DNA from 3 places in the Streptosporangium sp. G11 genome. Region 1 is predicted to be linked to each of the others. Evidence: riboswitches for the same ligand, from Rfam matches in the RefSeq annotation. Region 1 holds a riboswitch; each other region holds the start of a gene.
The links. A riboswitch is a leader RNA that binds a small molecule or an ion and turns the genes downstream of it on or off. The one in region 1 is predicted to bind cyclic di-AMP.
Positions count from the first base shown of each region.

Region 2: it holds a riboswitch for cyclic di-AMP, as region 1 does, so the genes downstream of both, ACSDR0_RS09930 (C40 family peptidase) here and ACSDR0_RS08330 (CHAP domain-containing protein) in region 1, are expected to answer to the same signal.
Region 3: it holds a riboswitch for cyclic di-AMP, as region 1 does, so the genes downstream of both, ACSDR0_RS06230 (C40 family peptidase) here and ACSDR0_RS08330 (CHAP domain-containing protein) in region 1, are expected to answer to the same signal.

Region 1 is NZ_JBPJUQ010000006.1:25,825-35,881, reverse strand. Features, by position in the region: gene ACSDR0_RS08345 (carbohydrate ABC transporter permease) at 1-505, opposite strand, end outside; gene ACSDR0_RS08340 (carbohydrate ABC transporter permease) at 595-1,572, opposite strand; gene ACSDR0_RS08335 (ABC transporter substrate-binding protein) at 1,656-3,005, opposite strand; gene ACSDR0_RS08330 (CHAP domain-containing protein) at 3,597-4,283, opposite strand; cyclic di-AMP (ydaO/yuaA leader) riboswitch at 4,302-4,440, opposite strand; gene ACSDR0_RS08325 (TetR/AcrR family transcriptional regulator) at 5,368-5,946, opposite strand; gene ACSDR0_RS08320 (oxidoreductase) at 5,962-6,843, opposite strand; gene ACSDR0_RS08315 (hypothetical protein) at 7,118-8,056, shown strand; gene ACSDR0_RS08310 (DUF6716 putative glycosyltransferase) at 8,187-9,374, shown strand; gene ACSDR0_RS08305 (HAMP domain-containing sensor histidine kinase) at 9,388-10,057, opposite strand, start outside.
Region 2 is NZ_JBPJUQ010000007.1:89,570-99,626, reverse strand. Features, by position in the region: gene ACSDR0_RS09945 (FtsX-like permease family protein) at 1-672, shown strand, start outside; gene ACSDR0_RS09940 (hypothetical protein) at 806-1,660, opposite strand; gene serA (phosphoglycerate dehydrogenase) at 1,954-3,543, shown strand; gene ACSDR0_RS09930 (C40 family peptidase) at 4,040-4,600, opposite strand; cyclic di-AMP (ydaO/yuaA leader) riboswitch at 4,636-4,869, opposite strand; gene ACSDR0_RS09925 (3-isopropylmalate dehydrogenase) at 5,010-6,056, shown strand; gene ACSDR0_RS09920 (branched-chain amino acid aminotransferase) at 6,230-7,324, shown strand; gene ACSDR0_RS09915 (Uma2 family endonuclease) at 7,436-8,023, opposite strand; gene ACSDR0_RS09910 (O-methyltransferase) at 8,125-8,778, opposite strand; gene cimA (citramalate synthase) at 9,250-10,057, shown strand, end outside.
Region 3 is NZ_JBPJUQ010000004.1:198,187-208,243, forward strand. Features, by position in the region: gene ACSDR0_RS06195 (ArsA family ATPase) at 1-405, opposite strand, end outside; gene ACSDR0_RS06200 (SRPBCC family protein) at 473-910, opposite strand; gene ACSDR0_RS06205 (metallophosphoesterase family protein) at 1,126-1,893, opposite strand; gene ACSDR0_RS06210 (AMP-dependent synthetase/ligase) at 2,112-3,905, shown strand; gene ACSDR0_RS06215 (glycosyltransferase family 4 protein) at 4,132-5,256, opposite strand; gene ACSDR0_RS06220 (M48 family metallopeptidase) at 5,253-6,530, opposite strand; gene ACSDR0_RS06225 (hypothetical protein) at 6,527-7,405, opposite strand; gene ACSDR0_RS06230 (C40 family peptidase) at 7,661-8,224, opposite strand; cyclic di-AMP (ydaO/yuaA leader) riboswitch at 8,307-8,465, opposite strand; gene ACSDR0_RS06235 (phosphoribosyltransferase) at 9,042-9,713, shown strand; gene ACSDR0_RS06240 (NlpC/P60 family protein) at 9,760-10,057, opposite strand, start outside.

The DNA.
Region 1 (10,057 bases):
CGTCGACGCGGGCCGCCTCGACCAGCTCGTCCGGCACCGCCTGGGTGGCGTACTGGGTCATCATGAAGACCCCGAAGCCGTTGACCAGGAAGGGCAGGATCACGGCCTTCAGTTGGCCGGTCCAGCCGAGGGTGACCATGAGCTCGTACAGCGGCACGACGCCCATCTGCTGGAGCGGGACCATCATCGTCAGCAGGATCAGGCCCAGCAGGATCTTGCTGCCCCGGAAGCGCAGCTTGGAGAAGGCGAAGCCGGCCAGGGTGGAGATCAGCACGACCGAGACGGTCACGGTGATCGAGACGATGGCCGAGTTCACCAGGCCGGTCATGAAGTAGGCGTCCTCGGTGGACAGCAGCCGCGCGATGTTCTCGCCGAGGTGGCCGCCGGGGAGCAGCGGCGGGGGTACGTCGATGGCCTCCTCGTTGGTCCGGGTGGCCATGATGAACATGTAGTAGATGGGGAACGCCGACAGCAGGAGGGCGAAGGCCAGGACGACCTTCGTCATCGGGCCGGCGTCCCAGATGCGGTTCCGCGCGGCCGACGGGCCCGAGGGCCGTCTGGAGTGCGCGGGAGGCCGCCGAAGCTGGGTGACCGTCACTTGGAACCCCCGATACGGCGGGTGAAGGAGTAGTTGATGAGCGTCCCGATGAGGATCAGCGCGAACAGCAGCCAGGCCGCGGCCGCGGCGTAGCCGAAGTCGAAGTCACGGAACGCCTCCTTGACGATGAACATCGCCACTGTCTGGTACTGGCCGGTGGCGCCGCCGCTCATCGTCGGGTTGCCGTCGAACATGACCGGCTCGGTGAACAGCGTCAGGCCGCCGATGGTGGAGATGAACACGGTGAAGATGATCGTGGGGCGCAGCATCGGGATGGTGATCTGCCAGAACTGCCGCCTGGGCGTGGCGCCGTCGATGGCGGCGGCCTCGTAGAGGTCCTTGGGGATGGTCTGCATGGCGGCCAGCAGGATGATCGCGTTGTAGCCGGTCCAGCGCCAGTCGATCATCGTGGAGATCGCGATCCACGAGGACCACTTCTCGTTCTGCCAGTTGATCGCGTCGACCCCGAAGAAGCTCAGGAACCAGTTGATCATGCCGTAGTCGCGCCCGTACAGCTGGGTGAAGACCACCGCGACGGCGACGACGGAGGTGATCAGCGGCAGCAGCACGCCGAGGCGGAAGAAGAGCCGTCCCCGGATGCGCTTGTTGAGCGCGTTGGCCAGCAGAAGGGCCAGGACGAGCTGCGGGATCGTCGACATGACGAACATGCCGAGGGTGTTGACCACCGCGTTCCAGAAGGCCTCGTCGGTGATCAGCTCGATGTAGTTGTCGAGGCCGACGAGGGTCTTGTCCCCGGCGAGCTCCCACTCGTGCAGCGAGACCCAGAGGGTGTAGCCGAGCGGGAAGACGCCGAAGATCGCGAAAAGCAGGAAGTACGGGGAGATGAGGAAGTAGGGGGTCGCCCGGAGGTCGAACCGGGCCCACCCACTGCCCCGCTCCGGTCCGCGGCGCCCCGCCGACCGGCGGGGGCCGGGCCGAGGTGGGGCGGCCGGGGAGTCGACGTGCAGTGTCATCGGTCAGAGCCTTTCAGCGGGGGCAGGCGACCGGCCCGGCAGCGGGATCACCGCCGCCGGGCCGATGCGGGTCGGTACGGGGATCAGCCCGCTGCCTTGACGCCGGCCTCAAGGAACTTGGTCCAGGCCTGGTCGTAGGGGACCGAGCCCTGGTCCATGCCCTCGAGGACCTTCTCCACCGAGGACTTGACCTGGGCGTGCTTCTCGCCGAGGAAGACGGGCAGCAGGTCCTTGACCGAGGCGCCGAAGATCTGGCCGGTCGGCGCGTCGTTGAAGAACGGGTTCTTCAGGTCGGCGACCGCCGGGTCCTGCTGCGCGGTGAGGGAGCTCGGGAAGGCCGCGGCCTCCTGGAAGGCCATGACGTGGCCCTCCTTGCCGGTGAGGTAGTTCAGGACCTCGGCGGCCTCCTTGGGGTGCTTGCTCTGCTTGGGAATGGCCAGGTAGGAGCCGCCCCAGTTGCCCGCGCCGCCGGGTACGGACGCGACGTCCCACTTGCCCTTGTTGTCGTCACCGGCCGCGCCGGAGACCACACCGAGCATCCAGGCCGGGCAGCCCATGGTCGCGAAGGCGCCCTTCTTGATCGCGGCGTTCCACGGCGGGGAGAACGAGGCGAGCTTGGCGGTCAGGCCCGCCTGGCTGAAGCTCTTCACCGTGTCGAAGGAGGTCTTGATGGCCGGGTTGGTCTCGATGACGAGCTGGTTGTTCTTGTCGAAGTAGGAGACGTTGCCGTTCTTCGGCGCCTCCTGCGACAGGATCACGTTGTAGAGGGTGTTCGGGCCGTCGATGAACTTGGGGTCGGTCTTGCCGGGGTTGGCGGCCTGGAACTTCTTCCCCACCTCCATGAAGGCGTTCCAGTCCGGCCAGAGCTTGCCGACCTCCTCGCGCTCGGTGGGCAGGCCCGCCTTCTCGAACAGGTCCTTGCGGTAGCACATGGTCATGCCGCCGATGTCGGTGCCCAGGGCGAAGAGCTTGTTGTCGGCGTTGATGCCGTTGTCCCACTTCGCCGCGGGGAAGTCGGCCTTGCGGCTGTCCAGACCGTGCTCGGCCAGGTCGGTGAAGAACTGCGGACGGGCCTTCATGAGGCCCATCGCACCCTCGTCCAGGGCGATGATGTCGGCCGCGCCGCTGCCGGCCTGCAGGCGCTGGAGCAGCTGCGGGAGGTAGACGTCCTCGAAACGGTCGGTCAGGTTCTGGTACTTGACCTGGATGTTCGGGTGGGCCGCGTTCCACGTCTCCACGGCCTTGTCGTAGCCGAAGTTCTCACCGCCGCCGAAGGTGTGCACGGTGATGGTCACCGGCTCGGCCGCGGCGGCGGAGCCGCCGCCCGCGGCGGGCTTGGCGGGCTCGCTGGAACTGCACGACGTGATGGCCAGGGCGGTGGCCGCCATGACCGCGACGGCGGCGAGCTTGCCGTGCCGCTTGTTGTTCAACATTCCGGACCCCTCTCAGGTGGTCGCCCGAATCATTGGGAGGCGACATCGCGGGCCGGTCCCCGACAAACGCGGGCCTCGCGACGAGGTCGTTCCTCAATGTGCTTTGGGAGCGCTCCCACGAAGAGTGGACGATGGGCAACCAGGACGTCAATATGCCGAAACTCAACCGTTACATCCGGGCGTTTTGGGTGGGACTAATGGCATGAAACCAGGGCAAACCTCTTATTGAGGTGATTGGGAGCGCTCCCATCTCATGGACATACAGTCGGGGCATTTCGTGTCCGTGAGGGATTCGCCGGGGGAGTCGCCACCGAGGCCACCCCCGGAGGGGGCGCCGGTGAGAGGCCGCGGGAGGGGTGTCAGGAGGGCTGTCAAAGAGGCGCCGGGGGAGGGCCGGGAGGGCGGACTCCGAGGAGGGCAGGTCGCGAGAGGGAACGCCGGCCGGGGAGGACGCCCGGGAGGGTGTGGAGACGCGGTCAGGGGCGCCGCTCGAACGAGCGGCGCCCCTGGGAGCGTGCGGACCGGCCCGCGTTCACCGGCGGGGGAGCCGGGGGCCCGCGCCATGGAGGTGACGCGGGTCGCGGGGGCGGGTCAGTTGGAGTAGACGGGGTAGCCGTAGCCGACGACCTGGGAGACCGGCCTGACGCGCTGCTCGACGTCGCCGTTGCCGGTGTTGCCCTCGATCGTGGTGATCGTGCCGTCGCCGTTGTCCTTCTTCACGAAGCCGACGTGGTCGATGCCGTCGATGCTCTTGCCGCCGGCCCAGTCGAAGTAGACGACGGCGCCGGGGGTGGGGACGGTGCCCCAGTGCTGGTTGTCCTTGAACCACTTGGCGTGGGCGACGGTGTAGGCGTCCCAGCCCATCGTGGGGCGGATGCCGGCCATCTCGCCGACCCAGGAGACGAACATCGCGCACCAGGGGGCGTTGGCGTAGTCGTACACCGTGTTGCCGCCGTCGCGGGCGAGGGTCTCCTTGGCGCGAGGGGAGGACATGTACCAGGAGTGGAACTTGGTTCCGCCGCCCTCGGCGTTCTCGCGGACGCCGATCTGCCGGGAGGCGATGTCCAGGACCTTCTGGGCGGAGACCTTGGGGAGACCCTCGGCCACGGCCTGGAGCGGGGTCTTCGCGGCCTTGGCGTTGGCGTCGGCGGGCGGTGCCTTCATGGGGGTGTGGGCGGCGGCCAGGGCGGCGGTGCCGCCGGTACCCGCCAGGGCGATACAGGCGCCCAGGACGGCGCAGGCCGCACGGGGGGTGGAGATGAGGCGATGCTTGGTCATGCGGGGGTTCGACTCCTTGCTTCGCTTCCATTCCGCCTACCGGGTTAGCTGACGGGTTCGGGCTGGGAAGTGCCCTACGGCGCACAGGTGCGCTGATTCACCCCAGGAACGTGGTTCCCCGGTTCCGCAAACCTCGCGGATTCGGCGGCCGTGCTCACCGTGGCGGAGGATTCCGCCGGGCGAAGCACAGTCGGGCAATGTGACGGCAATGCGCAGACCTATACAGACCTAGGCAATTGCCATCAATAGGGACGAACGTACGCCAAGAGGACAGACGAGTACAAGTAGGACACATTGCTCTGACTTGGTAATACGTCTGAATGGAGGGGGAGCGGCGGGGTGTCTCCCGAGGTGAGGGGAGGGGTGGATCGCGCCCGTTCCGCGGCGGCCGCGCCTCTCCCCGCCGGGCGGGAGAGCGCCCGGAATCCCCTGCGCCCACGGCGATCCAGGTTTTCGGGACCCGCCCGCGAGACGTCGGCGGGCGAGTGGTATCACGCGGGGGCGAGGTCCTTGATGAGAGGCGGGGTGCCCTCAGATTGTCGAACAAATATTCGATAGTAAAAAGTATACGGATGGTAGGGGTTCCCCCATGGAAGGGCCGGAGATCGTACGCGGGATCCGGCGGCTCGCGACCGTGCCCGGAAGGCGTTTTCGCAGCTCAAGAGGGTGAGGGTGGATCGCGACCGGGCCGCCGGCGGGTCTCGCCGCCCGAAGGGTAAAGAAGTGCGCCCCCGGAAGGGCTCGACGCCCGCGAAGGTAAAGGCGCGAGGTAAAGGAACACGCTTTCCAGGAGGCCTCGCCGCCCGCGAACGGTAAAGGCGCGCGGGGTGAGGGAACGCGTCTCCGGGAGGTGTTCGCCGCCCGCCGGGAGCGAGGGAACACGCCTTCGCGCCTTCGCGCCTGCGGGTTTTCGCGCCTTCGCGCTCTCGGGCCTTCGGGCCTTCGGGCTTGCGGGCCTTCGCGCTCTCGGGCCTTCGGGCTTGCGGGCCTTCGCGCCAGAGCGGGCGCCAGGCTCTCCGGGTTTCAGGCCCTCGGGCTCACGGGCTCACGGCCTCACGGGCTCACGGGCTCACGGCCTCAGGTCTCAGGTCTCCGAGCCGGACCACGCGCGAAACAGCGGGAGCAGGAACCGGTCGACCGTCTCCTCGGCGAACTCCCGGTCCAGCGGCTTCCCGGTGAAGAACAGCCGGTACCACACCAGCGCCTCGGTGATCTTCCTGAGCTCCGCCGGGTCAACCGGTCCCGGCAACTCGCCGCGCTCCCTGGCGCGGTCGAGTAGCGGGGTGGTGCCCGTGATGTCGGCGCGGGGCACGTTGTCGCGCAGGGCGGCGGCCAGGTCGGGGGAGGTGAGGATCGCGGGGAACAGGCCGAAGATCATCGTGTGTTTCCGCTCCAGGATCCGGCAGAACCCGTCCACGACCTCGACCAGGTCCCCGCGCATCGACCCGGTGTCGGGCGGCGGCGCGACCTCGATCTTGAGGTGGTTGCAGATCAGGTCCACGACCAGCGCCTCCTTGCCCGGCCAGCGACGGTAGATCGTGGCCTTGCTGGCGCTGGCCCGCCTGGCGATCTGGTCGACGGACATCCGGTCGTATCCGACCTCGGACAGCAGCTCCAGAGTCGCGTCGAGGATCGCCCGTTCCCGCGCGGGATCGAGACGCAAGGTGCCTCCGATGGTTCACGAGTGCTGCCTGATGTCCCAGAATCGTACGCCGGTCAGCTCCTGCGACCTCTCCCAGAGCCTCGCGGCCACGGCCGCGTCCAGCGCCTTCGGCGAGGGGCGCAGCACCTTCGGCCCCGGCCCGACGTACTGCCCGCCCCTCGCCTCGGGGGAGGTCGCGGCGTACAGGGACGGCAGGGCGCCCTTGGCGGGCGGCTGCACCGCCAGGCGCAGCAGGGCGTTGAGGGGGCGGGTGAGGACGCCCACCTTCATGATGCCGGTGGCCGTCATGCCCGGGTGGGTCGCCAGGCTCAGCAGGGGCGCTCCGGAGGCGTCGGCGCGGCGCTGCAGCTCCAGGGCGAACAGCAGGTTGGCCAGCTTGGAACGGCCGTAGGCGGAGAACCTGCCGTACCGGCGGTCGAGAGCCAGGTCGTCGAAGTCGATCGCACCGACGGAGTGGGCGTCGCTGGAGACCGTGACCACCCGGGCGGCGGGGGCGGCCAGCAGGCGCGGCATGAGCAGCCCGGTCAGGGCGAAGTGCCCCAGGTGGTTGACGCCGAACTGGGTCTCGAAACCGTCGACGGTGGTCCGCCGGGGCATCGGGCCCACCCCGGCGTTGTTGACCAGCAGGTCGAGCGGCCCGTCGACCGTCTCGGCGAACGCGCGCACCGAGCCGAGGTCGGCCAGGTCGAGCGCCCTCACCTCGGCCGCCGCCCCCGGCGCCGCCGCCCTGATCGTGTCGAGCGCGGCCCGGCCCCGGTCCGCGTCGCGCGCGGTCAGGATGACCCGGGCGCCGTGCCTGGCCAGCTCGAGCGCCGTCGGCACGCCGATGCCGCCGCTCGCCCCGGTGACCACCGCGACGGAGCCGGTCAGGTCGGGGATCTCGTCGGTTGTCCACATCGCTCGCTCCTCGTGGCGGATTGACGGACGAATCGGGGATGGATCACGTGGTGTACGAAACGGTTCCGTACACCACGGTAAAGGCCGGAAAGATCACCTGCAAGCGCGCGTGGTCGGCTGTTCACCCGCAGTTCCCAAGCGCTTAAGGCCGCCGGGTTAGGTTGTGGCAGTCGTGAACGGGTCATCGCCCGGCGTGGAGGACGGTCGAGACCACGCGCGGGAGCAGGGTTCGGCCATTGCCTGGGTGGAATCCCCGTTGCAGATGCTCTGTGCGGTGGAGGCCCACCATGCCGGGCTGCTCGGTGCCCGCAGTCACCTCGTGCCCAGGGCGAAACTCCGCCCGCTGGCCGTGACGGGCGGCGAGCTCGGACGTCTCACCCTGCCGAGAGGGCTGGAGCTCACCGCGGCCCAGCCGGACATGCCCCGGCCCCGCCGGGGCGAGACGTGGGCGGTGGGTGACGCCTTCTCCGGCAAGGTCCAGTTCCGCTGGCTCACCGCGCTCCCCGGCCGGATCGTGATCGTCGACGACGGGCTCGCCACCATCAGGCTCCTGGAACTGCTCACCGGCAGGGTGGGAACGCCCCTGCTGAGGGCCAGGGGGAAGGCCGGAAGGCTCAGGACCGCCCTCGGTGTGGCGGCCGGGCTCAGGCTGCGCGCCGCCGCCCGCGCGGGGCGGCTGTCGATCTTCACCGCGCTGCCCGTCCCCCCCGACCTGGCGAAGGCCGTACGCGCCAGGGGAGCCGAGCTGGTCACCCACGACTTCGCCTGGCTGCGGTCGCAGCCGCTGCGCCGGCCCCGTCCCGAGGAGCGCACCGTCGTCCTCGGCACCTCGCTGGTGCGCAACGGCCTGATCCATCGCGACCGCTACTTCACCTGGCTGGCCGGGCTCGGCTCGACCGAGCCGGTGGCCTACTTCCCGCACCGCCGGGAGGACCCCAACGACCTCGCCCGGGTCGGGGAGCAGCCGGGGATCACCGTCTATGACGGCGGTATCCCCGCCGAGATGACCCTGCGCGGGCTGGCCGCCGAGCAGCGGGTGCTGAGCCTGCCGTCCACCGCGGTCACCTCCCTGCGGGTCCTGCTCTCGGCCCGGGGCGTCGCCGTGGAGACGGTGGACGTCCCCGACGAGTGGTGGACGGCCGAGGCGGCGCCGTCACTCCGCTCCCACCTGTCGAGGTTCGCCCACCATGACACGGGAGTCACCGGGTCATGACCCCAGGGCCGAGGCCCGGTGGGCTCGCCGCTCGCGGGACGCGCGCCGTGCCGCCTCCCCACAAACGAATCCTCTCCACACACGAAACCGGGGGATTCCCCGTCGGAGGTTCTCTTTGAAGGTCCTGGCCGTGGCCGACTCTGACTCCTACCTGAAGTGGGCGGCCTGCCTGCTGAGGGACCTGCCTTCGGGCTGCGAGACGGAGCTGGCGGTCATCCGCACCCCCATCACCCCGTCGCCGGCGCAGATCCACGCCGCCGTCGCGGGTTCGGCGGCCGATCCGCCCGTGCTGTCGGCCCGCGCGCTGCGCCGGGCCGCGGAGCGTTTCAGGCCCGACGTGGTGCTCGTCGCCTGCACGGGGCCCGTGGTGGACGTACTGGCCGGAGACGTGCTGGCCGGGTTGCGGCCCCGGCCGGTGTTCGTCTCGGGGCTGCCGGGCATCTCCGTCCCGGCCACCGAGAAGGCGTGGCTGTTCCGCAGCGGATGCGACCTGTTCGTGCTGCACAGCGGCCGGGAGGTCGAGGAGTTCTCGGAGATCGGCCGCAGGCTGGGTGGGGGCGGCGAGGTCGGGCTGGCCCGGCTGCCGTTCCTGCGCGGTGGCGCGGAGATCCCGGCCACCGGGCCGCGCGACCGGGTGGTGTTCGCCACCCAGGCCAAGGTGCCCAAGCGCAGGGAGGAGCGCGAGCGCGTCCTGCTCGCCCTGGCCGAGCTGGCCCGGCGGCGGCCGGACCTGGACGTCGTCGTCAAGCTCCGCGCCCTGGACACCGAGCGCCAGACCCACAACGAGCGTTACCACTACCAGCGCCTGTGGCAGTCGCTCGCCGAGGAGGGCCGGGTGCGCGCCGAGGCCGTGCGCTTCGCGGTGGGGCCCATGCACGAGCACCTGGCCCACGCGGCCGGGTTCGTCACCGTCAGCTCGACCGCCGCGCTGGAGGCGATCGCCCAGGAGGTGCCGCTCCTGGTGCTGTCGGACTTCGGGGTGGGCGCCGAGATGATCAACCTGGTCTTCGAGGACAGTGGCCTGCTCGGCACCCTCGACGACCTCTCGGCCGGGCGTTTCCTGGACCCGGACGACGCCTGGTGCAAGGTCAACTACTTCCACCCCGGCGGCGAGAGCGACTGGGTGTCGCGGATGGTCTCCCTGGTCGGGCAGGCCCGCTCCGGGCGCCTCGTCCCGGCGAAGTCCCTGCTCGAAGGCGCCGAGTACGCCGCCGCCCGCCGCCGCGCCCGCATGCGCGTGGAGGTGCCGCCGAACGTGCTGCGCGTCGGCTACCGCGCCAAGCGCCGGATGCGCCGCTACCTCAAGGCGTTCGGCTAGGAACCGTCACCGGTCAGCGGCGCAGGGTGAGCCGGAAGGTGCAGCCGTCGCCGGCCGGCCGGGGAGGATCCAGCGTGAGGTCGCCGCCGTGGGCCAGCGCGATCTGCTTGGCGATCGGCAGGCCGAGCCCGGTGCCGGGGACGTCGCGCCGGCCACGCCAGAAGCGCTCGAAGACGTGTTCCCGTTCGTCGGCGGGGATGCCGGGGCCGTGGTCGGTCACGGCCACCGCCGCCGCGGTGCCGGTGACCTCGACGTCGATCTCCACCCTCGATCCGGCCGGGGCGTACCTGATCGCGTTGTCGACGAGGTTGGAGATCGCGCGGCTCACGGTGGGCTCGTCGACGGAGCACACGGCGGCGGGCGGGCCGGTGACCGACAGGCCGATCTCCTTCTTGGCCGCCAGCACGCCGGCGTGCTCGACGACGCCGCGTACCAGCGTCATCAGGTCGGCCGGTCGCCGGTCGACGGCGCGGGCCCGTGCGCGGGCGTCGACCAGCAGGTGGTCGATCGTCGTCTGGAGCCGTTCGGACGCCTCTCGCGAGCGTTGCAGCCCTCGCCGGTAGATCTCGACGGTGGGCGCGGGGTGATCGAGGAGCACCTCGGCGTTGGTCATCAGTACCGACAGCGGTACGCGCAGCTCGTGGCTGGTCTCGTCGATCAGCCGCCACTGCGTCGCGGAGGCC
Region 2 (10,057 bases), on a different contig from region 1:
CGAATCACGCGCTCGGTGCCCGCGGTCGTCCTGCGCCCCCGGGGCGAGCCGCCGGTGGCCGCGGTGCTGCCCGTCTCGGTGGCGGCCGGATTCGGCTTCACCGTCGGCTACGACACCTTCATCGCGGACCCGGCCGCGCTGAGCACGACGCCGGAACAGGAGGAGCGGCTGCACGCCGCCGTCCAGGACGTCGGCTTTCCCGTCGCCGCCTGGGTCGAGCGGGGTTTCCGCGATGACAGCATGGCGGCGACGCTGCTCGCCTTCGCCCTCGGCGCGGCGGTCCTGGTCCTCGGGGGTACGTTCGCCGCGACCTCCCTGGCCGTGGCGGAGGGCCGCCCCGACCGGGCCACGCTGGCGGCGGTGGGGGCCACGGGCCGCGTCCAGCGCCTTCTCGTCGCGGGACAGGCCGCGTTCGTCGCCGGCCTGGGGGTGGGGGCGGGAACGCTCATCGGGCTGGTCTCCGGTGTGGCGAGCGCCTTCAGCAGGTTCTACCGTGACCAGATGTTCGGAGGGGGGTCGGTGCGCGGCATGTCGTCCGGCCTGGTCCACTTCTCGGTCGACGTGCCCTGGCTCATGCTGGCGGGCGTGCTGGTCGGCCTGCCGCTGCTCGCGGCGCTGCTGGCCGGATCGTGCGTCCGGACGAGGGTGGTGCTCACCCGCCGCCTGACCTGACCGGCCGTGCCTGGCCGTGCCCGGCCGTCCCCCGGTGCTCCGGGGAACGGCCGGGCATCGGCACGTGCGGGCACGGGGAGGCGCTCGCGGGGGTCGCCTTCACCCCCGGGATCCGCCTCCCCGACCGGCGCGCTCAGTCGGTGACGTCGGCGCAGACCACGTGGGCGCCCAGCTCGACCATCCGCTGCTCGCTGCGCGCGTCGGCGACCCTGGCCATCAGGATCGGCGCCTCGCTCGCGGCGAGCTGCGGCAGCCGGGCGCGCACCCCGCGATGGATGTCCCTGACCACGTCCTCGGCCGCCGACATGTGCACCTTCACGTGCAGCATGATTCCCGGGGCGCCCGAGGAGGTGCTGGCCTCGGAGATCCACACGTGGTGGACGAGCGGGTAGTCGATGAGCAGGTGCGAGATCGCGGCGCGCAGCGCGGGCAGGATCGGGTGGTCGCACCGGCGGTATCCCGGGTCCACCATCTGCATCGGGCCCGACAGGTGCGGCCGTGGCGCCGGGATCCACGGCTGGGAGGGCGCGGCGGGCACCGGCGCTCTCTGCGGGCGCGTGGGGGCGGGACGCGAGACCGTGGCCATCGCCCCGGTCGCGTACGCCGTCGGCGCCGCGCTCGACAGCGCGGGCGTGGGGCCGCTGCGCGTCGAGAGCAGGTAGCGCTGTAGATCCTCGATCGGCACGGCCGCGGCGGCCGGTCCCGCCGCGTCGATCACGATCTCCCGCACGCCGGTGACGCGCTGGATGTCGAGGATGGTGTCGGCGTCGCACGCCGACAGCGAGTGGCTGCCACGGTGCCGCGCGTAGGTGTCCGCCGAGGTGTATCCGAGCAGGACACGATCACCGGCCTGGGTCGTGCCGAGCACGACGGAGCGGTCGGGTCGCACGGCAACCAGGAGTCCCCATTCGGCCAGCGCCGCAAGCAGCCGATGCGGATCGCCGTGCTGCGCGAGCACGTTGCCGAGAGCGGGGTTCCCGATGCTCATATGAGGAACGATAGGTAGTGGACCACGGCTTATCAGGGTAATCGCGAAGTTTTCCTGGGATCAATACCAACTTGAATTTTGGGCGCATGAGATCTGTCAAGGACGGGTAACCGCGTTCTGGGTGAGGAAGCTCCTCGCCGTCCCGCGAGCGCCCGGAGTTTCCCGGCGTATCCGGGGCACTCGGGGGTGCGGCGGGGCGTCTCGGATCGCGGGACACTCGTGAACACGTTCACAAGCGCCGATACACTACGTGAGGTCCGTGCACCCCTCACCGTCTAGTAAGGATCCAGCCTGTGAACAAGCCCGTCGTACTGGTCGCTGAGGAACTCTCCGAGGCCGGTCTCGCGGTTCTGGGCGCGGACTTCGAAGTCCGCCACACCGACGGCGCCGACCGTGCCCAGTTCCTGCCCGCCCTCGCCGACGTGGACGCGCTCATCGTGCGCAGCGCCACGCAGGTCGACGCCGAGGCGATCGCCAACGCTCCCAAGCTGCGCGTCGTCGCCCGCGCGGGCGTCGGCCTGGACAACGTCGACGTGGAGGCCGCCACCAAGGCCGGTGTCATGGTCGTCAACGCCCCGACCTCCAACATCACCAGCGCCGCCGAGCACACCGTCGCCCTGATCCTCGCCTCCGCCCGCAACGTCGCCCAGGCGCACTCCGCGCTCAAGGGCGGCGAGTGGAAGCGCTCGAAGTACACCGGCGTGGAGCTCGACGAGAAGGTCGTCGCCATCCTCGGCCTCGGCAAGATCGGCCAGCTGGTCGCGCAGCGCCTCCAGCCGTTCGGCGTCGAGCTGATCGCCTACGACCCCTACCTGCAGCCGGCCCGCGCCGCGCAGATGGGCGTCCGGCTGGTCTCGCTGGAGGAGGCTCTGAGCGAGGCCGACTTCATCACCGTGCACCTGCCCAAGTCCAAGGAGACCATCGGTCTCATCGGCGACAGGGAGCTGCACGCGGTCAAGCCGAACGTGCGCCTCATCAACGTCGCCCGCGGCGGCATCATCGACGAGAACGCCCTCTACTCCGCGATCAAGGAGGGCCGCGTCGCCGGCGCCGGCATCGACGTGTTCCCGAAGGAGCCGGTCACCGACAGCCCGCTCTTCGAGCTCGACCAGGTCGTCGTCACCCCGCACCTGGGCGCCTCCACCCACGAGGCCCAGGAGAAGGCCGGCACCCAGGTCGCGCGCAGCGTGAAGCTCGCCCTCGCCGGGGAGTTCGTGCCGGACGCGGTCAACGTCCAGGGCGGCGCCGTCGCCGAGGACGTCAAGCCGGGCCTGCCGCTGGCCGAGAAGCTCGGCAGGGTGTTCACCGCCCTCGCGGGCGAGGTCGCCACCAAGCTCGACGTCGAGGTGCGCGGCGAGATCGCCTCCCACGACGTCCGCGTGCTGGAGCTGGCCGCGCTCAAGGGCGTCTTCACCGACGTGGTCGAGGACTCGGTCACCTACGTCAACGCCCCGCTGCTGGCCAAGGACCGCGGCGTGTCGGTCGAGCTGGTCACCAGCTCCGACAGCCCCGACTGGCGCAACGTCGTGACGGTTCGCGGCGTCCTCGCCGACGGCCGCACGGTCTCGGTCTCCGGCACCCTGTCCGGGCCGAGGCAGATCACGAAGATCGTCGAGGTCAACGGCTACCAGATGGAGATCGAGCCGACCGACCACCTGTCGTTCTTCACCTACACCGACCGCCCCGGCATCGTCGGCGTGGTCGGCCGCATCCTCGGTGACCACTCGATCAACATCGCCTCGATGCAGGTGGCCCGCGACGTCAAGGGTGGCAAGGCGCTCATCGCGCTCACCGTCGACACCGCCATCCCGGCCGAGGTGATCGACCAGATCGGTTCGGAGATCGGCGCCGACAGTGGCCGCTCGGTCGACCTGGCCGACTAGCCGTCCCGCCGATATGGCCGCCGTCCCCGAGACCGGGGCGGCGGCCATACTTCGTCTCAGCATGTGAGAAGTGCGTACGCCGGGCGAGACGGCGTTCCCGTGGCCAGGTAACCTGAAATGAAATGCGCCAGGTTCTCGTAATTCTTATCTGCCGCGGCGGGGCCTGACAGGGGCAGGCCGGCGACCCGCCGCGGTGTCGTGGCGCTTGCCGGCTCCAAGCCCCCGCCGCCGGTCCGTGATCCGGACCCGCGACATCAGGCCTGGTCGGAGCCCCGACCGGAGTCTTGACCACCTTCCTTGCTCGCATGCGACCGAGACGAGATTCGCCATGTACGACATGTATCCCTGGAACCGTCCCGACGAGGCCGAGGACGAGGCCGGCGACGCGCTCCAGACCGCTCTGGACCGCCGGGACAACGGTGGTGTCCCCACTCGCTGAACCTGTTCTCGCCGCCGGGGTCTCCGTGGCCTCCCGGCGATGATCCGCCGGCGTGTCTCATCCGCCGGTCACGGTTTCGGTCGCGAGCTCGACCTGCTTGGTCAGCTGAACTCCCTGCGGGTCGGGGCGCACCGCGCCGACGAAGGAGTCGCGGCGCCAGGAGTCGAGTTTCTCCTCCTTGACGACGTCGCCGGTCCGTGGGGCGTGAACCATGTAGCCGGGCTTGGTGATCATGCCGACGTGGCCGAGGCCGCTGAAGAAGGCCAGGTCGCCGGGCCTGAGGTCCTTCCAGGCGATCTTCTTGGAGAAGGCGGCGTACTGGTCGTTGGTGACGCGGGGCAGTTTGATCCCGGCGGCGCCGTAGGCGCGGAGCACCAGGCCTGAGCAGTCGAAGCCGCCGTTGCCGGTGCCGCCCCAGACGTAGGGCGTCCCGCGTTTGGACATGGCCCACTTCACGGCCTTCTCCCAGGCGGGCTTGACGGCCGTGGCCTTCAGCGCCTCCTTCAACGTGGGGGTGTTGAGTGCGGCGGGCCCAGGGGCGGGGGGAGGGGCGGCGGCCAGGGCGGCGGTCGCGGTCGCGAACACCGCGGTACCGGCGACGAGTATCGAGACGGACATGGACATGACGCGGGGGAGAACTGTGCCGGACAGGATGATTCCTTCCATAAGGCCGGCCGGGTGAGCTGTCGGGCTCGGGCGTGGAGGCCGCCCTACGGCGCGAGAACGCGCTGATTCGCCCCAAGGAATCCACGTGGTGGCGAGCGGGAACGCGCTCCGGGGGAGGAGCGGGGTTCCCGGGGGCCCGGTGGATTCCGGAAAGAGTGGTTCCCCGGCTCCGTACGGACCCGGTAAGGGGAGGGCCCGTACGAATTAGGCATTGATGCGAATGGGAGGACCATAACCAAACCTCACGAAACGGTCAACACCTAGCAAAGGTGGACAAAACGATCAGGGGTGCCGCCACGCGGATACGTCCGAAGGGTGAGACCGGTGTTCGATCATCGAGACGGGCCGGTAAGGTGCCTGCATGGATTCGCGTAACATTCGCCTGGCGGTCATCCCCGGGGACGGAATCGGAGTCGAGGTCGTCACCGAGGGGCTGAAGGTCCTCGAAGCGGTCGGCACGAAGGTGGAGACCACCACCTACGACCTCGGCGCCAAGCGCTACCACGAGATCGGCGAGACCCTGCCGGACCCGGTCCTCGACGAGCTGCGCGGATACGACGCGATCCTGCTCGGCGCGGTCGGCGACCCCAGCGTGCCCCCGGGCATCCTGGAGCGCGACCTGCTGCTCAAGCTCCGCTTCCAGCTCGACCACTACGTGAACCTCCGCCCGGTCAAGCTCTTCCCCGGCGTCGAGACGCCGCTGGGCAAGGCCCGCCCCGAGGACATCGACATGATCGTCGTCCGCGAGGGCACCGAGGGCCCGTACGCCGGAGCCGGCGGTGTCATGCGCCGGGGCACGCCGCACGAGATCGCCACCCAGGAGTCGCTGAACACCGCCTACGGCGTCGAGCGCGTCGTGCGCTACGCCTTCGACAAGGCGCTCGGCCGCCCCCGCAGGAAGCTGACGCTGGTTCACAAGACCAACGTGCTCACCTACGCCGGCGACCTCTGGGCCCGCACCTTCGACCGCGTCAGCCTGGAGTATCCCGACGTCCAGACCGACTACTGTCACGTCGACGCGGCCTCGATGTTCTTCGTCAGCCAGCCGGAGCGCTTCGACGTGATCGTCACCGACAACCTCTTCGGCGACATCCTCACCGACATCGGCGCGGCGATCGCCGGTGGCATCGGCCTGGCGGCCAGCGGCAACGTCAACCCCGACCGCACCGCGCCGAGCATGTTCGAGCCGGTCCACGGCAGCGCCCCCGACATCGCGGGCCAGGGCAAGGCCGACCCGACCGCCACGATCCTGTCGGTCGCCATGCTCCTCGACCACCTGGGCATGGCCCGCGAGGCCACCAAGGTCGAGCAGGCCGTCGCCGACGACCTGGTCGAGCGGCTGGCCGGATGGGCCGGCCGGACCACCCGGGAGATCGGCGACGACATCACCGCCCGAGTAGCCGGCTGAGGAAGCCGCCTCCCTCGACCTCAACGCGCCTGGCGGCTCACCCGAGCCGCCAGGCGCGTTTTTTGTTCCTCCAGCACTGCCGGTTTTCGGCATGGATGGAGTAGTTTCCCGTTACCCGGTCCGACGCAGAATGGACCCGAGGGTAAGCCAGACACCAAGAGAAGGATCCTGCGATGACCACCGCTCAGAAGCTCAGCTTCGACGTGCAGCTCTCCGACCACGCTCGCACCGCGGCAGAGCGCGAGCAGGTACTGGTGAGCCCGGGGTTCGGTCAGGTCTTCACCGACCACATGATCTCGATCGACTACACCGAGGGGGAGGGCTGGCACGACGCCAGGCTGGTGCCGTACGGCCCGCTCAGCCTCGACCCCGCGACGTCGGTCTTCCACTACGCGCAGGAGCTTTTCGAGGGGCTCAAGGCCTACCGCCAGGAGAACGGCACGATCGTGACCTTCCGGCCGGAGGCCAACGCCGCCCGCTTCAACACCTCCGCGCGGCGGATGGCCATGCCCGAGCTGCCCGAGGAGACGTTCGTCGAGTCGCTGGAGCTGCTCGTCCAGACCGACCGCGAGTGGGTCCCGACCACGCCGGGACACAGCCTCTACCTGCGCCCCTTCATGATCGCCACGCAGCCGGCGCTCGGCGTCAACTACCCGTCCAGGACCTACAGGTACATGGTCATCGCCTCTCCGGCGGCGGCCTACTTCGGGGGCGGCAAGGCCGTGACCGTCTGGCTCTCCACCGAGTACACCCGCGCGGCCCCCGGCGGCACCGGCTTCGCCAAGTGCGGAGGCAACTACGCGGCGGCCTTCGTGGCCCAGCGCCAGGCCGTCGAGCAGGGCTGCGACCAGGTGGTCTGGCTCGACGCGAGCGAGCACCGCTACGTCGAGGAGATGGGCGGGATGAACCTGTTCTTCGTCTACGGCGACCGCCTGCTGACCCCGGCGCTCACCGGCACGCTCCTGCCCGGCATCACCCGCGACTCGATCCTCACCCTCGCCTCCGGCCTTGGCCTCAAGGCCGAGGAGGGGCGCCTGTCGATCGAGGAGTGGCAGCGGGGCTGCGAGACGGGCGAGCTCAGCGAGGTCTTCGCCTGCGGCACCGCCGCGGTCGTCACCCCGGTCGGCTCGGTCAAGGGCGCCGACCGCGCCTGGACGATCGGCGACGGCACCCAGGGACCCGTCACCTCCAAGATCCGTGAGGAGCTCGTGGGCATCCAGTACGGATCGCGCCTCGACGCGCACGGCTGGGTTCACAAGATCTGCTAGTCCCGTACGGAGGGGTCCGGAGGCGTCCGGGGGTTCCGCGTACCCGGGTACCCGCGTGTCCGCGTAGAGGAGGCCCGGCCGCCCACCCGGCCGGGCCTCCTCCTGGGCGGCCTATCCTTCGATCAGCTTGCCGGTGTCGATCGTGAGATTCCAGGGCGCGGGGAGCTCGAGAGGCTTGCCCAGCGACTCGGTGATCTCGTCGGCGTAACCCTCAGGGCCCGGTCGGCTGAGCAGCCTGAACCGGTTCGCGAAGGTGTCGATGACCAGGTAGAGCGGGACTCCCGCGATCGCGCAGGCCCGAGGCTTGACCACGTGGTCGTCGTGAACGCTGCTCGGGGAGACGACCTCGGCGACCAGTAGCGTGGCGTTGGCGTACACGTGGCTGGGGTCCCAGAGGGGAGGGTTCGGGGGAACGACGATGAGGTCGGGCTCGAAGCGATCCGCCTGCACTTGCAGGAGGAGCCTGGCTTCCGGATAGACGCGCCATCCTTTCTCCATCGAGAACGGTATGAGTTGGGCCATCAGCTGGTACGCGACATCGGCGTGGGCGATCGTGGGCATCTCCCTCACCACGATCCGGCCGCTGACGATCTCGATTCGATGCTTCTCGAACCGGTCGACGAGCTCCAGATAGAGCCGTTCGAGCTCTCCCTGATCAGTGATCTGGTAAGCGATCGATCTCTCCATGAGCAGTCCCATGAGGTCATCCTTCCCCCGTGCGGGTGGGCGCAACGTGTTCGGTATGTCGCTTAAAGTAATCGGAAAGATTTCCGATCGCCCGGGATTCGGGAAAGTTCTCGTCAGTGCTTTCGAATCATGGTGAGGCCGTCGGCGATGGGAAGCATGATCGAGGTGACCCGCTCGTCGGCGCTGACCGTGTCGTTGAACTCGCGGATGTGCCTGACGGTCTCGTCGTCCCTGCTGGGGTCGGCGACGTGGCCGCTCCACAGGGTGTTGTCGACGAGGATCACCCCGCCGGGGGCCAGGCGCGACATGAGGATCTCGTAGTAGACGGGATAGTTGACCTTGTCGGCGTCGATGAACGCCAGATCGATGGCCGGGTGTTCGGGAAGCTCGCGCAGCCGCTCGGCCGCGGGGCCGATCCTCAGCTCGATGCGGTCGGCGACCCACGCCTTGTCCCAGTAACTCCGGGCGGTCGCCGTCCACTCCTCGCTCACGTCGAAGCAGGTGAGCCCGCCGCCGGGGGCGAGCCCGCGGGCGAGGCAGATGGAGGAGTAGCCGGTGAAGGTGCCCACCTCCACCGCGTTCCTGGCGCCGCAGAGCTGGGCGATCATGGTGAGGAAGCGCCCCTGGTCGGGAGAGATCTGCATCGACGCGTTGTCGCCGGTCAGCTCGCGGGTCTCGAGGGCGAGCGCGTCGAGGACGTCGTCGGGCTGGGTGGTGTGCGCGAGCAGATACTGCCCCACAGTGGGGTCGAGATAAGTCGCCTTCATAAAGCCCATTCTCGCCCGTGCCGGACGGCGGCGGGGGGTGATCCCGGGTCGTGTCCGGGTCCTGTCCAGCCCGTATCCGTCCGGTATCCGAGGTCCTGTCCGGACTCATGTATGGAGTTCCGTTCGACCTGTATCGGCGGGTATCCGGGCTCCTGGCTGGGCTTATAGGCGATGTCCCGGTCGGCCTGTCGGGCTCATGCGCGGGCCGGTGCCCGGGGTCCTGCCCGGCCCCTGTCCGGGCCGTTTCGACACGCCCCGAGTCTCGGATCCTGAGATCGATGTGTCAGATGGTGTCGTCGTGTGGCAGACTCCGAAGCATCATGTTCTACGGTCTGCTCATTATCGGCAGGCGCGCTGGCTGAAAAGGGACACCGCCAGCGCGCAGACCTCTCACGTCCGTGAGGGGTCATTTTTGTTTCCAGAAGCCGAATGAGCGCGCGGCGAATCATCGAACCCGCGAAGGAGAACGACATGGCCGACGATCGCTTCCACGTGTACGACACGACTCTCCGTGACGGTGCCCAGCAAGAGGGGCTCAACCTCACGGTGGCCGACAAACTGGCCATCGCGCGTCATCTGGACGGCCTGGGCGTCGGCTTCATCGAGGGGGGCTGGCCCGGTGCCAACCCCAAGGACACGGAATTCTTCAGGCGCGCTCAAACAGAGCTCGACCTGAAGCACGCGCAGCTCGCCGCGTTCGGCGCGACCCGCCGGGCAGGTGTGAAGGCAGCCGACGACCCGTTGGTGGCCGCGCTGCGCGAATCCGGCGCGCCGGTCGTGACCCTTGTCGCCAAGAGTCACGACCGGCACGTGGAACTGGCCCTCCGCACGACTCTCCAGGAGAACCTCGCGATGATCCGCGACACGGTCTCCCACCTTCGCGCGGGGGGTCAGAGGGTTTTCCTCGACGCGGAGCACTTCTTCGACGGCTACAAGTCCAACCCGGACTACGCGCTGGAGGTCCTGCGGACCGCGGCCGAGGCGGGGGCCTCGGTCATCGCGCTGTGTGACACCAATGGGGGCATGCTTCCCGACGAGCTGGCCGAGGTCGTGCACGCGGCCGTCGGGACATCGGCCAGGATCGGCATCCACTGCCACGACGACACCGGCTGCGCGGTCGCCAACTCCCTGGCCGCGGTGAAGGCCGGCGCCACCCACGTGCAGGGTTGCGCCAACGGCTACGGTGAGCGCTCGGGCAACGCCAACCTGTTCACCGTGGTGGCCAACCTGCAGCTCAAGCGGGGATTCGACCTCGTGCCGCGGGAGGCGCTGGCCGACA
Region 3 (10,057 bases), on a different contig from region 1:
CGGGGCGCAGTCGATGACGATGACGTCCCACAGCCCGGTGCGCGCCTGCTCGCGCAGTTCGAGCAGCGCGATGACCTCCTCGGCGCCGGGCAGCACCGTGATCTCCTCGGCGGTCACCTCATCGAGGCCGAGTTCGGCGAAGACGCCCCTGGCGTAGTCGCGCAGCTCGCCCCACTGGCGTTCCAGCGCCCTCTGGGTGTCGACCTGGTGGAGGGAGAGACCGGGCGCGATCTCCGTGGGCTCACCCCCGACCCGCACGCCGAGGGCGTCGGCCAGCGAGTGGGCGGTGTCGGTGGAGACCACGAGGGTCTTGAGGCCGGACCGGGCGGCGAGTGTGGCCGTGGCGGCGGCGGCGGTCGTCTTGCCGACGCCGCCCTTGCCGGTGAAGAGCAGGACCCTGCTCACGCCACCTCCCGGCGGGACGGCGCGAGGTCACGCTCCGCGACCGCGCCGTGCCGCGCGCCCCGCTCCCTCATGGGGTCTCGACGCGCTTCTTCAGCCCCTTCAGGGCGGTGTCGATGATGACCTTCTCCGCCTTTCGCTTGATCATGCCGATCATCGGGACCTTGAGATCGACGGCGAGTTCGTACGTCACCTCGGTGCCGCTGCCCGCATCGGCAAGACGATAACTCCCGGTGAGCCCGGAGACCATCTTTCCCGCCTCGGCGATGCTCCAGTCGACGGACTCGTCGTCGTGCCAGGTGTAGCGGAGGGTGTATTCGTCGCTGATCACGCCCGCGTCGAGAACGAACCGGACCGTGGCGGGCCGGCCGTCCTCCCCCGTGGAGAGGATGCGCGCGGCCTTCACCTGGCCGGCCCACTCCGGGTACGAGGGGAAGTCGGCGATGACCGTCATGATGGTCGACCGGTCCGCGCCGATCGTGATGCTGGAGGTGGTGCGATCAGCCATGGGGCAACCGTACTGCCTCACGATCGTCCGCGTACGCCCGGCGGCTCCGGGCGTGGTCACCGCGGTGGTAAGAAGCGGCGGCACGAAGCGGACACCCCGCGCGCTCGCCGCTCCGGCGGGGGCGGCCAGGGTCCACCGGGGCCCGGTGGGGTCAGTGGGGCCAGGGTCCGCCAGGGGCCGGTGAGGGAGGAGCCGCCCGGCCGGAGCGAGCGCGGTCACCACTCCAGGACGTAGGGGAGGCCTCTGTTCCTGAAGTGGCCCACGTTGAGGCATTCGGTCCTGCCGACGCGGGTGCGGGCGGCGAGGGGCTGGTGCACGTGGCCGAAGAGGGCGTAGCGCGGCTGGGTCCGCCTGATCGCCTCCAGGGTGGCCTCGCTGCCCCGCTCGAAGCGCCGGGCGACCACGTCGTAGAGCAGCTCGGGGATCGCGGGAGGGATGTGGCAGCAGAGCACGTCGACCTCGCCGACGGCCTCGACCTTGCGGGCGAACTCCTCGTCGTCGATCTCGTACGGGGTCCGGTACTGGGTGCGCAGCCCGCCCCCGACGAAGCCGAACCGGAGACCGCCGATCTCCACGGTCTCGCCGTCGAGCACGTGGTGGCCCTCCCTGACGTACTCGGGCCAGTAGAGCGGCAGGTCCACGTTGCCGTAGGTGATGTACGCGGGAGTCGGCATGGCGGCGAAGATCTCGCCGTACTGCCGCCGGACGGAGCGCTCGATGTGCTCGCGCGGGTCGCCCTCCAGCGAGGCCCACAGCGCGGTGGACATCGCCCGTGCCTCGTCGAACCGCTTGGCCGTCCGCAGCGCGATGAACTCCCCCGCCCGCTCGGCCCCGAAGAGCTCGGCGAAGATGCCCTGGGAGTGGTCCTCGTAGTCGACGAACAGGATCAGGTCGCCCAGGCAGATCAGCGCGTCGGCGCCGTCTCCGGCGCGGGCCAGTGCGTCGGCTCTCCCGTGGACATCGCTGACGACGTGAACCCGCATGCCGGACATCCTAACTACCAACAAATACGGTCATATGTGATGAACCTCGCAGGTAAGGACACGACAGGGGACACACGGCGCGGCCGACGGCCCGGAGTGACGGTACTTGCTACGGTGAAAACACGCTTGATAACGCCTGGGTGACGAATTTACCCATGCGTAACTTATCGCGATAACTTCCAGGCAGCCCATCGATCGTGCGTCTCCAGGAGTGACCCGTGCGCGAGTACAGCGTCCCCGTGCTGGTGGATGTCCCCGCCTCCGCCAACCTCACCGACACGGTGTTCCGGCGTGCCGAGGAGGAGCCCAACGTCGTCGCCCTGCGCCGCAAGGTCGGTGACGACTGGACCGCCGTCACCGCCCGGGAGTTCCGCGACCAGGTCGCCGGGGTGGCCAAGGGCCTGATCGCGGCGGGGGTGGAACCCGGCGACCGGGTGGCCCTGATGTCGCGCACCCGCTACGAGTGGACCGTGATCGACTACGCGATCTGGACCGCCGGGGCGGTCAGCGTGCCGATCTACGAGTCCTCCTCGGCCGACCAGGCCGCCTGGATCATCTCCGACAGCGGCGCGAAGGCCGTGTTCGCCGAGCTGGAGTCCCACGAGGCGACCATCCGCGAGGACGCGTCCGGCCTGCCGGGCCTCAAGGACGTCTGGCGCATCGAGGGCGGTGCCCTGGACGAGCTGACCGCGCTCGGCGCCGGGGTCCCCGAAGAGACGCTCGCCGAGCGCAGGGCCGGGCGCGGTATCGCCGACCTGGCGACCATCGTCTACACCTCGGGCACCACCGGCAGGCCCAAGGGCTGCAGCCTGACCCACGACAACCTGCTGTTCACCGCCAGGAACGTCGCGAACGGCCCGCTGGAGCGCCTGTTCAGCGTGGACGAGAGGGCGGCGCTGCTCTTCCTGCCGCTCGCGCACGTCTTCGCCCGCATCATCGAGATCGTGCTGATCGAGACGGGCACGATCCTCGCGCACACCCCCAACATGAAGAACGTCGCCCCCGACCTGCAGGCCTTCAAGCCCACGTTCCTGCTGGGCGTGCCCCGCGTGTTCGAGAAGGTCTACAACGGCGCCGAGCAGAAGGCGACCGCCGAGGGCAAGGGGAAGATCTTCCACGCCGCGGCCGACACCGCCGTCGCCTGGAGCAGGGCGGAGTCCGCAGGCGGCGCGGGACTGGGCCTCAAGCTCAAGCACGCCCTGTTCAACAAGCTCGTGTACGGCAAGATCCGCACCGCGACCGGAGGCAGGCTGACGACGGCGGTGTCCGGTGGCTCCGCCCTGGGCGAGCGGCTCGGCCACTTCTTCCGCGGCGTGGGCATCGAGACCCTGGAGGGCTGGGGCCTCACCGAGACCTCCGCGCCGTCCTCGGTCAACATGCCGGGGGCCAACAAGATCGGCACCGTCGGCAAGCCGTTCCCCGGCGTCACCATCGGCATCGGCGACGACGGCGAGGTGCTCGTCAAGGGCCGCCACGTCTTCCAGGGCTACTGGAACAACGACGAGGCCACCGCCGAGGCGATCGACACGGGCGGCTGGTTCCACACCGGTGACATCGGCGAGCTCGACAAGGACGGCTACCTCCGCATCACCGGACGCAAGAAGGAGATCATCGTCACCGCCGCGGGCAAGAACGTCGCCCCGGCCCCGATGGAGGACCACATCCGCGCCCACCCGCTGATCAGCCAGGCGATGGTGGTCGGCGACGACAGGCCGTTCGTCGCGGCGCTCGTCACGCTCGACGTCGAGGCCCTGGAGCAGTGGAAGGCCGCCAACGGCAAGACGGGGGCGAACCTCACCGACCTCAGCTCCGATCCGGCGATCGTCGCCGAGGTGCAGAAGGCGGTGGACGGCGCCAACAAGTTCGTCTCCAAGGCCGAGCAGATCAAGAAGTTCGCCATCCTCGACATCGACATCAGCGAGGAGAGCGGGCACCTCACCCCGACCCTGAAGATCAAGCGCAACATCGTGATGCGCGACTTCGCCGAGCAGGTCGCCTCCCTCTACAGCTGAGGGCCTCCCCCGGCTCCGGAACCTCCGCGGGGCGCCGCGCGTCTTCGCGAGGGCCGGTCGCACGGCCGGGGGATCCTTGCGAGCCCCAGGCATGCCGGGCTCTCCGCGGACCCCGGGCATGCCAGGGGTGTTCGCGGAGATCCCCGGCCCGTACGGCCAAGAGGTCTCCCCAGGCCCCGGGCATGCCGGGGTCCTCCTCGACGGGCAAAGGCCGGCCGTACGACGGCTAGGGGGTCTCCGCGGGCTCCAGGATGCGGGCGAAGCGGGAGGCGGCGAGGTCCCAGCTCCACTCCCGCGCCGCCCACTCACGCCCGCGCTCCCCCATGGCACGCGCCCCGGCCGGGTCCTTGAGGAGGCCGAGCAGGGCCGCCGCGACCTCGTCGGGGCGGGTGCCGTCGACGACCAGGCCGGTCTCCCCGCGCAGCACGGCGTCGGGGGCGCCGCCCGAGGAACCGGCCACCACCGGCAGGCCGCTGGCGGAGGCCTCCAGGTAGACGATGCCGAGTCCCTCCACGTCGACGCCGCCCAGGCGGGTGCGGCACGGCATGGCGAACACGTCGCCCGCGGCGAGGTAGCCGGGCAGCTCCGCCTCGGGCACCGGGCCGGTGATCCTAACCGAACCGCCCATCGGCCGGGCCAGCCGCTCCAGGGTCCTGCGGTACGGGCCCCCTCCGACGATCAGGAGCACCGCGTCGGGCACGTCCCTGACCACGCCGGGCCAGGCCCGCAGGAGCGTGTCCTGGCCCTTGCGCGGCACCAGCCTGGACAGGCAGACCACCACCGGCCGCTCTCCCAGGCCGAATTCCTCGCGCACCCGCCCTCCCCCGGCCCCCGGGCGGAACACCTCGGTGTCGACGCCGGGCGCGAGCCGCACCAGCTTGTCCTCGGCCATCACCCGGGCCAGCCGCCGCCGGGTGTACTCCCCGAGGTAGGTGACCACGTCGGCGTTCGCCCCGATCCTGGCGAGCACCCGGCGGCCGATCGGGATTCCGGCCCAGCCCGCCTCGTGGCCGTGGGTGACCATGACGACGCGGCGGGCCCCGGCCTCGCGCATCCTGGGCGCGAGCAGCCCGAGCGGCGCCGCCGCCCCGAAGACCACGGTGTCGCACGCGAACTCGGCGACCAGCCCGGCGGCCCGGCGGGCGACGGCGGGCGTGGGCAGCATCAGCGAGGTCGGGTGCCGCACGACGGGGTACGGCTGGCGCAGGTCGAAGGCCGCGCTGCCGGACCACCGCGGGGCGTAGACGACGACCGAACCCGGCGGGCGGCGGGCGATGAGACCGTACACGAACGACTGGATCCCCCCCGCGCGGGGCGGGAAGTCGTTCGTGACGACCAGCGTGCGGTTCACGGCTCGGGGAGACCGTTCAGCCTGGCCCAGGAGCGCGCCATGGCGATGCGCTGTGGCGTCGTGGGATGCGATACATAAAGCACATATTCAATGAAATCAGGCGACAAATCCGAAATATTGGTGGTTGACAGCCGTTTCTGCATGGCGACGAACGTCGCCGGGTCCCTGGTCAGATCCAGCGCGTGCACGTCCGCACGGGCCTCGATGTGCCTGCTCACCAGGTTCTGGGCCGGTCCCGACAGGACCGTGGCCACGCTCAGCAACCCCATGATCAGGCCCACCGCCCTCGGGTCGCCGAGTGAGGAGATCCCCGTCCGGCGCCGTACGGCCCCCGCGGAGGTCACCGCGTAGAGCAGGCACGCCCCGCACGCCGCGCCCAGGCCGCCGATGAGCGTGCCCGACAGCACGTCGCCCGCCTTGGCGTGGCCCAGCTCGTGCGCGACCACCAGTTTGACCTCGTCGGCGGGCGCGCGGAGCAGCGTGTCGTAGACCACGATCCTGCGGGTCGCGCCGAATCCGGAGACGTACGCGTTGAGCGCGGTGGTCCGCCGGGAGGCGTCGGCGACGAGCACGTTCTCGACCGGCACGCCGTCCCTGGCGGCCATGGCGAGCAGGTCGTCGCGGAGCGGCCCGGCCTCCAGCGGCCTGAAGTCGTTGAAGACCGGCTCGATGAGCACCGGGTAGGCGAAGGAGGCGGCCACGGTCAGGACGAACGCCCCGCCCGCCGCGGGGATCCACCAGCGCCGGTAGCGCCGCGCCAGGGCGATCACCGCCACCACCATGATCGCGGTCAGCGCGGTGCCGATGCCGGTGCTCTTGGCCCGGTCGGCCGCCCACGAAGGCCAGGTCTGGGTGGACAGCCCGAAGTCGCGAAGGTAGCCCTCCGACCACATCCCCAGCGGCCAGCGCAGGATCGCCACGGCCACCGACAGCGCCAGCACGCCGAGGAGCGCCCGCAGCCACCACGGCCCCGGCAGCCGGTCGGCGAGCCGCGCGCCCAGCGGGGTGGCCACCAGCGCCCCCGCCACGACCAGCGTCAGGCCGAGCGACAGGTAGCCGGGGAGGCTGACCAGCGCGTCGAACGTCTCGGCCCTGGCGATCTGTTCGGGGGTGAAGTCGCGGGCCGGATCGGGGACGACGGCCGGGGCCCCCTCGGGCAGCGCCCTCCAGGGCGTGGTCAACGCCACGACCGCCAGCGTGACCACCCCCAGGCCGGCCAGCGCCCACCCCGCCGGCCGCACGCCCGGGGGCGCGTCCGTCGTGCTCAGCGTCACGTGAGTTCCTCTCTGAGGTAGTCGCGCCAGGCCGCGGTGAACTCGGCCACCGGCAGGCCGAGCGTGCTCCCGACATCGCTACCGTAGAGCCTCACCAGCGCCTTCTCCCCGAAGCGCTCCGCGACGAACCGGCAGGCGAGCCACGCCTCCTCGTACGCCTGCGCGAGCCGGGGCGCGCCGGGGGCGAAGTCGGCCGGGCCGGGGAGGCGGTCGGGCAGGACGCCCGCGCGCACCTCGTCGGCCAGTTCGGCGGCGGCCGTCCGCACCGCGATCCCGGCGTCGCGGTAGCCCGTGTAGTCGGCGAAGCCCTCGGACAGCCACATCGGCACCCGGCCGCCGCGGGTCGCGCCGGTGGCCACGTGGGTGAGCTCGTGGGTGATCACCACGTCCTTGCCGGTCCCGGTGAGCCTGGCGTATCCCGACGGCAGGACGATCACCCGGTCCGCGGTCGCCATCGCGGCCAGCCCGTGGGTGCTCCCGGCTCCGGCGAGCGCCGCGGCCTCTGCGTCGGTGGCGGGGAAGAGGATCACCGGGGTGACGGGTCCCCAGACCGCCGCGATCGTCGCGCGGGCCCGGTCGGCCCTGGCCGCCAGATCCCTCAGGACGGAGGCGGGGACGCCGTGGCCGATCACGAGGGAGTGCTCGCCCCGGACGGTGACGGCGGCCCCCGGCCACAGGCCGCGGAGGTCGCGCGGGCTCGGGGGGGTGTACGAGACGCGTGGGAGGGGCCCGGCGTCGTACGGGAGAAGATGGCGGGGGGCGCGCGGGAGCGGCGCGGCCCCGGCGAGGAGGGGACCCGTCCCGGCGAACGGGGCGGCGCTCATCAGCGCCAGCATCCCGGCGAGCACGGCGCGGCGCCCTTTCGGGACGGACATACGAGCCGATGGTACTCGACCGAAGTGGAGCGGTCCCGGCCCTCCTGGTGGAGGACCGGGACCGCTTTTCCGTGCTCGGGCGCGTGCTCGTGGCACGTACCCGGGCGCGGGCTCGGGCTTCGTACTCGGACGCCGTGCCCGGAGCGCGTGCCCGGACGCGGGCTCGGGCTCCGTGCTCGGACGCCGTGCCCGGACGCGGACCTCGGGTTCCGTGCTCGGACGCGCGGGCTCCGTGCTCCGTGCTCGGGCGCGGGCTCAGGCTCCGGGTCGTACCGCTCCGGCGAAGGAGGACCTGTAGTAGCCCGCCAGCCTCACGACACGAACCGTCTTGCCGCTGCTCGGCGAGTGGACCATCCTGCCCTTGCCGACGTACATGCCGACGTGGCCCTTCCCGCTGAAGAACAGCAGGTCACCGGGGAGCAGCTTGCTCCACGAGACCTTTTTCCTGATCGACCTGTACTGGCTGTGCGTGATCCGGGGGAGGGACACGCCCGCCTTTCGCCAGGCGTATCGGACGAGCCCCGAGCAGTCGAACGCTCCGGGACCGGAGGCTCCCCACCGGTACGGATCGCCGATCTGCTTCTTGGCCGCCGAGACCGCTTTGCCTGCCCGGACTTTCTGCAGTGCCGCCTTGCTCATCTTGGTCTTGCCCTTGGCCTTGGCCTTCGCCGTAGTCGTGGCCTGAGTGGCGGTCTTCTTGGTGCTTTCGGCCTTCTCGGAAACGCCGGCCAGGCTGCTGACCAGGATCTCGGAGGGGCCGTCCGCCGTCGCCTGCGCCGCCGTGGACCCTAGGGTGACCGCTCCGGCTGAGGCGGTCAACGTGAGGGCGATACCGCCGATGGAAAGGCGGAAAAGGCGCGACAGACGGGGGTTGTGCGGGGTGGTAGACAGGATTTCTCCTTGGGACTTCCACTGATGCCTACCGGGTTAGCTGACGGATTCGGGCTTGGAAGATGCCCTACGGCAAAATGCGCCGATTCACCCCTGGCCACGCTGTGATGGGCCTTTTGGGTCCCCGGTTCCATGCCTCCTGGCTGCATAGATTCGGCGGGCCGCCGTGATGAGCCCTGCCCCCGGGTGGGGGCACGGCGGCCGGTTGGATTTCTATAGGGACACCGGCCCGAAGACCGACATTCACCGCGACGGCGTGGCTTGCACGTCGCGACGCCAGAAGTTACCCCGATCTCCAACTTTCGGCAAAGCATTCGCCAAATCGGATGACCGGAGAGCCCTCTTGATCTTCCTGTTACCCCTGCTTAATGGCTATTTATGCTATTGAGATATGACTCTCGTCACATCCTTATGATCACAACGGCAAATCACGATTTATGTAATATTCATCACACTTGCCGCGTCCCGGGGAGATCCCGGCGAACGAGGCGGTCCCGGACGATCGGCGGAGCCGCCTCGGCGCCGTGGATCACGCGTGCGGGCGCAGTGGATCGGCCGCCGGAATCCCGTCCCGGCGATCTCGAATCCGGCGGCGTCGGGCGTCGGCGCGGCCGGCCACCCGAAGGTGCCGCACGCGGTGCGCGAACGCCCGGCGCGATCGTCGTACGACGCCGTCAATGGGCGTTATGTACCAGTTTGGGAGATTTAAAATGAAATAAAACGTCATCTCAAGGAGGCGGTAGCGATGTCGAACCGCTTGTTCCAGGACCGGCGCGACGCGGGGCGAGTGCTCGCGGGCCTCCTCGAGAAGTACCGGGGGCGATCCGGCGTCGTCGTCCTGGGACTGCCCCGGGGCGGCGTACCGGTGGCCTACGAGCTCGCCGTGGCCCTGGACGCCCCGCTCGACGTCTTCCTGGTCCGCAAGCTCGGCGCTCCCGGAAGGGCGGAGCTCGCGATGGGGGCGATCTCCACCGGCGGGGTGATCGTCCTCAACGAGGACGTCACCGAGATTTTCGGCGTCTCGCCGGAGACCATCCGGCAGGTCGCCCGGCGCGAGGGACAGGAGCTGATCCGGCGCGAGCGGGCCTACCGGGAGGGGCGGCCGCCACCGGATCTGGCGGGCAGGACCGTCATCGTGGTGGACGACGGCCTCGCGACGGGTGCCAGCATGCGCGCCGCCCTGCAGGCCCTGCGCCGCTTCCGGCCCGCCAGGACCGTCGTCGCCGTACCCTCCGCGCCGAGGTCCGCCTGTGACGACCTCGCCGCCATGGCGGACGAGGTCGTCTGCGCCACCACGCCGTCGCCCTTCTTCGCGGTCGGGCAGTCGTACGTGGACTTCTCCCAGACGACCGACGAGGAAGTACGCGATCTGCTGCGCGCCGCGTCGAGGTCACACCCGGCCACGGCGGGCGCGTGAGCGGTCGCCGGCGTGGTCCCCATCCGGTCGGCGCGGCCCGCCGCGGTCAGGGGCGGACGGCTCCGACGATGCGGCGGCCGTAGGCGGACAGCGGGACGACCTTGACGACGTCGCCGGTCTGCGGGGCGTGCACGATCTGGCCGTTGCCCGCGTACATGCTGACGTGGCCGAGACCCTCGCTGAAGATGAGGTCGCCCGGCTGGAGCTCGTTCAGCGAGACCTTGCGGCTCGCGCCCCAGCTCCACTGCTCCCAGGTCGTACGGGGAAGGCTGACTCCCCCGCTGCGCCAGGCCCCCTGGACCAGGCCCGAGCAGTCCCAGCCGCTGGGGCCCGTGCCGCCGTAC